2 regions of the Brevibacillus sp. AG genome follow, and region 1 is predicted to be linked to the other one. Evidence: predicted binding sites of a transcription regulator. Region 1 holds the regulator's gene; the other holds the start of a gene.

Evidence for each region. The regulator LexA, encoded in region 1, represses DNA repair genes until DNA is damaged. The targets are predictions, from matches to a motif close to CGAACATATGTTCG.
Region 2: a site for LexA is predicted at 1,188-1,201, ahead of POF51_RS15455 (WYL domain-containing protein). Genes of this name have one in related genera too.

What each region holds. Positions count from the first base shown of each region.
Region 1 covers NZ_JAQMYO010000001.1:1,766-4,886, forward strand. The annotation lists gene POF51_RS00010 (DUF4269 domain-containing protein) at 1-260, opposite strand, end outside; gene POF51_RS00015 (DUF456 domain-containing protein) at 369-854, shown strand; gene lexA (transcriptional repressor LexA) at 905-1,528, opposite strand; gene yneA (cell division suppressor protein YneA) at 1,691-2,026, shown strand; gene POF51_RS00030 (DUF896 domain-containing protein) at 2,103-2,300, shown strand; gene crcB (fluoride efflux transporter CrcB) at 2,396-2,761, shown strand; gene POF51_RS00040 (HelD family protein) at 2,800-3,121, shown strand, end outside.
Region 2 covers NZ_JAQMYO010000005.1:331,548-334,668, reverse strand. The annotation lists gene POF51_RS15460 (MFS transporter) at 1-1,101, shown strand, start outside; gene POF51_RS15455 (WYL domain-containing protein) at 1,256-1,480, shown strand; gene POF51_RS15450 (hypothetical protein) at 1,579-1,833, shown strand; gene rsgA (ribosome small subunit-dependent GTPase A) at 2,077-3,121, shown strand, end outside.

The sequences.
Region 1 (3,121 bases):
TCTAAGTGTGTCACTTCAAATCCGGGCAAGCAGCCAAATGCTGTACGAACAGCCTGCTCAAACTGCTCCAGATCATGACTCTCGCAAATAATATCCAGATCGCTTTGCACAACATCAATGTCCAATGGGATGGTTCCGGCAAGCACTGGGTGGTAATCGGATAGTACTTCCATGATGTTCGTCTGTTGAATCGCTTCCAACGCTGCTTTTTGGCGAATCGTCCCTCTGCCCAAGTAGGAGAGATCATGCCAATTTCTCATGAGACTACCTCCATGTCTGCTTTCTTTTAAAATAGTTTAGACAAAAGTGAATAAGTACGCAACGAAATCGATAATCACTCGTATACCTAAATGAAGGGAGTGTAGTAGATGGAAATATTTTTGTGGGTAGTGGTTGTGTTATTGTTCTTGCTAAGCATCGCAGGAATTTTCTTACCCGTTTTACCTGATACGATATTACTGTGGGCGGGCTTTTTGCTCTATCACTTTTTCATTGCAGATCCGGGAGCGGGATTGCCGGCATCCTTTTGGTGGGGAATGGTCGTTCTAAGCATTCTGCTTTACGGTGCTGACTTGCTGACAAATATGTACTTCGTAAAAAGGTACGGAGGGTCCAAATGGTCGTCCATCGCTGCTGCGATCGGTATTATCCTCGGGATTTTCGTTTTCCCACCGTTTGGTATGCTGATCTTGCCGTTCGTATTCGTCGTTCTTGTAGAGTTGATGGTACAGAAGCAGTCGATGGAGAGAGCAGTGAAAGCGGGCGTAGGCTCACTGATCGGATTTTTGGGTAGTGCAGTCGTAAAAGTCATCTTGCAAGTTACGATGATCATCTGGTTTTTTATCGCCAGATAATAGACAGAAAACAAAAAGGACAGCCTCGGCTGTCCTTTTTTACGTGGGAACTAGTGAATGAGTCGATAAACACCGATGACTTTACCGAGAATAGTGACATGCTCCAGGATGATCGGTTCCATCGTGGCATTTTCCGGTTGGAGACGGAAGTGATTCTTTTCTTTGAAAAATCTTTTAACGGTCGCTTCGTCTTCTTCTGTCATGGCTACGACGATGTCACCATTGTTGGCTACGTGCTGTTGGCGAACAATGACGTAGTCTCCGTCGAGAATCCCGGCATCAATCATACTGTTCCCGGAGACGCGCAGCATATAGACCTTGTCAGAAGTCACGATATTGTCTGGAAGCGGGAAGTACTCTTCTACATCCTCAATGGCAGTAATCGGTTGTCCAGCGGTTACTTTTCCGATTACTGGCACACGGACGACAGAGTCTTCGAAATTGTCTTGAAAACGATCTTCATCTGATAGCAATTCGATGGCACGAGGTTTGGTAGGATCTCGACGAATGAGGCCTTTTTTCTCTAAGCGTGCCAAATGCCCATGTACAGTTGAGCTGGAAGCTAGTCCAACTGCCTCCCCAATTTCACGTACAGATGGCGGATATCCTTTATCACGAACTTCCTTTCGTATGAACTCGATGATGGCTTGTTGTCTACTCGATAATTTTGACATAGAAAGACACCCCTGATTTCTCGAACATATTTTCCTATATTATACCATGGGAGCTTGCGTTCGACAAACATAAGTTCGATTCATCGTTGACATGAACATATGTTCTCATTTATTATGAGGCTACAAGTGATCAGAACGTATGTTTGCGAGGAGGCTATCATTATGAATTCATTGACAGTACGTAATCGTTTCGAGAAAAAAGAAGAACGTCGTGTTCGTTTTGGTATCACGAGAGGACAAGCTCTCTTGTTTCTTATTACATTTACTCTCTTTTTTTACCTGTTAACCGAACTAGTGTTTGCTTCTTCGCCAATGGAGGAGCCACAAGGCATAGAAGTAACTGTACAATCTGGAGATAGCCTATGGTCGTTAGCTGTTCAATACAATACAGATCAGATGGATGTTCGGGACTATATAATAGAAATTAAGGATGCGAACGGTTTAGAGAGCAACAGGATTTACCCAGGTCAGACTCTCATCCTTCCTGATACTCCGTAAGTGTTCGGCTGTCTTGCGGGATCATTCGAATGTGGTATAATGAAGCGGCACTACTACAGAGTGGGAGGAACCAGCAGTGGTATCTGACGCAGAAATTAAACGCATCAACGAATTGGTCAAAAAATCGCGCGAAGAAGGTTTGACCGAAGAGGAAAAGCTCGAACAAAAAGCATTGCGCCAAAAGTACATTGACGCCGTTAAGCTTTCATTGAGAGCAAATTTGGATTCCATCCGTTATGTGGAAGACCTTGAAGAAAATAAGCCAAAACAGTAAGATAACAATTACTGATACGACAGACATCCTCGCTTGACGCTAGGGTGTCTTTTTCTGTGACATACATAAGCTGTGATAGCCAGGGAGGGAAAGCGATGGCGTGGATAGCTGTGGCGGTTGGAGGAGCAGTTGGCTCTCTTTTGCGCTACCTATTGTCTTTGCTCGCGAATCAGCCGGGATGGCCGTGGGGAACCTGGATCGCCAATGTTTGTGGATCTTTGATCATCGGCATCTTGTTCGTGCTGGGGAAAGAACGTGGCTTTTTATCTCCGACACTCTACCTCTTATTTGCAACGGGGGTCATGGGAGGATTTACGACTTTCTCAAGCTTCTCCTTGGAAGTAGTCTCTTTTTGGGGAGAAGGCCAACTGTTACGTGGCACTTTGTACGCTCTGCTTAGTTTGGGAGTCGGTCTACTTTCTTGTGCGGTTGGAATATGGTTGGCCAGGCAATGGTCCTGAGTCGTTCAATGACACGATACATGTGAGGGGGAATGAATGTGAGTACACAGCATCGTGATTATGAATTGGAACAAAAAAAGCTGGATGAAACAATTTCAGCGATCGACGAAGAAATGGAGCAGCTTCGCAATGATATTCGCGAGGCAACAGATGATTATGTCAAACAGGTTGTTAACTATAAAAAGGCTAAGGAATTGAGCTACCTGGAAGATCAGGGTCGAGAGAAGCCATATTTCGGCAGAGTGGATTTCTTGAAAGATGAAATCTACGAGCTGGATGAGGTCTACATAGGAAAACGGGGAATTGTACGCAGCGATACGTTTGATTCTGTCGTCGTGGATTGGCGCGCGCCTATCGCCA
Region 2 (3,121 bases), on a different contig from region 1:
GTATTGGAGTTATCCGTGTTGGTGTTTGAAGGGATAACAGGAGTCGTTGCGGATACGTACAGTCGCCGTCGCTCCGTCATTATCGGGATGTTTTTGCTGGGAATCGGATTTGCGATGCAGGGGATCGTTCCCACGCTTGATGCTTGGGTACCGTTTATTTCTGTCTTCGGCTTGATGCTGTTTTCGCAAGTCGTCAGTGGTCTCGGGTATACGTTTATCAGTGGAGCGGATACTGCATGGATTGTGGATGAGGTCGGAGAAGAGAAGATCGGTACGATTTTCATGAAGGCCAAGCGCTACTCTTTGTTTGGGAATCTGCTCGGGATTGCACTGAGTGTGGCATTGGCAACACTCGCTCCCAACTTGCCTTACCTCATAGGTGGCCTCATGTATCTGGGGCTTGGTGTCTTTCTGATTCTGTTCATGAAGGAGACCGGTTTTATTCCTCGTGAGCGTGAGCAAGGTGCTTCCCACGTGAAGGAAATGATTCAGACGTGGACTTCGGGTGCCAAAGTGATTCGCAGCCAGCCGATTCTGATGTTGATCTTGTTCGTGACGCTATTTACGGGTGCAGCTTCTGAAGGGTATGACCGTTTGTGGGAAGCGCATTTGATCGCAGAAATTGGCTTTCCAGAGCTGGCTGCTATTTCGATGCCAATGTGGTTCGGGATCATTGCCGCACTCGCAAGCTTACTCGGCCTCATCGTCGTAGGCGTTGTGGAAAAAAGGCTGGATGTGAACAAGGAGCGGGTTGTCCTTGTGGGCATGTTCACGTTGACGGGTCTCAAAATTGCAGCGATGATTGCTTTTGCTTTTTCCCCTAGCTTTAGCTGGGCGTTAGTAGCATTGCTGTTGATCGGTGTGATCCAATCATTAAGCAGTCCGCTGTATGATACGTGGCTGAATCTGAACATTGAGAGCAGTGTGCGAGCGACGGTTTTGTCGATGATGGGTCAGTCCAATGCCTTGGGACAAACGGCAGGTGGGCCGGCTGTCGGATGGATCGGGACCCGGTTTTCGATTCGCGCTTCGCTGGTTGCGGCGGCCATCTTGTTGGCACCGATTCTGATTGTGTTCGGACGTGCGCTTAGAAGGCGCTGAGTTGTAACAAGCATAAGGCATGTGTCCATTTTGAGGGCGCATGCCTTTTTTGTTGAGGGAATAGTTGGGTGTTGAAAACAAACTTGCGAACGAATGTTCTCTTTTGGTATGATGATCTCAACAACAAGAAGACACATTTTGTGGTGGTGGCAGCATGATGATTTTGGAGTTGAGAAGGTACGCGGCCCGGCAGCAAGCAGTGGAGATCATCTATTTGAAGAAGAATGGAGAGGCTAGCAGGCGTACGATCCGTATTGTGCATATTGATGAGAGCAACGGGAGCTTGAAAGCATACTGTTATAGGAGGAAGGCGTTTCGCGTGTTTGTGTTGGATAACATTTTTGCGATCGCACCTGTGTCTGGTCATTTTGCCGGATGAAAAGGAATCATCCTCCACGCCCCCAGCCTGTTCCAGCCGTACTATGTTATACTAAATAGGTAAACAACTTCAAAAAAGAGGAAGGGCGGGGACAAATCATGGAGTTCTTCATTGTCATCGTCATCATGTTTTTGATCGTAGTATTTGTCTTGGCGTCCAAAGCTGCAAAAGGCGGAAATGGGCGCTCTCATTCCTCTTCAGACAGTGGGGGCGGAGCCTTCTATGTCGACAGCAATCACCATCATCGAAATCACGACTCAGGCGATCGTTGGGATAGCTATGACAGCGATAGCGGAAGTGGTGGAGACAGTGGTGGTGGCGGAGATAGCGGAGGCGGCGGCGGGGGAGATTGACGCTGTTGCATTTTGTTTCATTATGGTACAATAATTGGGAAATATGATTCCAAACCTGAATGGTAGGTTTGCTAAAGGAGAGATGTTTTATGGTAGTCATCAAATTTGTTCAGAGTGTCGTAGTCGGGGTCACAGGAATCCTCCTTTCAAGCGAACAGTAATATCGTTCACCAAATGAGGATTCGACTGTGACTGGTTCTGGCTGATAGCCATATATTTAACCAATTGCAGGGGGAATCCGCAGTGAATCAACTAACCAATCAACAAGTATTGCAATCTATGGGCTGGAATGAGTATTTTGCTAATCATTTTGCCCCTTATGCCGAGCAAGGCTACAGTGTGGGACGTATCACACTCGAACATAAACGTATTTATCGTCTGTGGAGTGAGCATGGTGAACTCTTGGGCGAAGTAACGGGTAAGCTTCGTTATGAAGCCATCGGACGAGAAGATTTTCCGGCTGTCGGGGACTGGGTAGTGATCAGTGCCCGTCCTGAGGAAAAGAAAGCTTCCATCCACGGACTTCTTCCACGTAAGAGCAAGTTTTCCCGCAAAGTAGCTGGGGATACAGTGGAAGAGCAGATTGTGGCTGCAAACGTCGATACCGTTTTCCTTGTGAATTCCTTAAATAATGATTTAAATCTGCGCAGGATAGAACGCTATCTCATTCTTGCGTGGGAAAGTGGAGCCAATCCGGTGATTGTGCTATCCAAAGCAGATTTGTGTGACGATTTGGATGCATGTTTGGCAGAGATAGAATCAGTCGCAATCGGAGTGCCTGTTCACGTAGTCAGTGCTGAGCAGGGAGAAGGACTGGATCAGCTCGACCCTTATCTGGGCGAGGGCCAGACGATTGCCTTGATGGGTTCCTCTGGTGTTGGCAAATCCACGTTGATCAATAAATTGAGCGGAGCGGAAATGCAAAAAGTCAGTGGCGTGCGTGAAGGTGATGACCGTGGCCGCCATACGACGACCCATCGCGAACTGTTCCGATTGCCGAGTGGTGCTCTGATGATCGATACACCGGGCATGAGGGAGCTGCAGCTCTGGGAGGCAGATGAAGGCTTCCGCGGTGCCTTTGACGATATCGAGTCCATTGCGGAAACATGCCGTTTCAATGATTGTAAGCATATGCGAGAGCCTGGCTGTGCTGTTCAAGCTGCCATCCAATCTGGATCATTGGAAAAAGCACGCTTTGACAGTTACCTGAAGCTTCAACGCGAATTGGCACATCTGGCGCGCAAAGAAGACGCAAGGCTCGCAGCCGCTGAAAGGGATAAATGGAAAA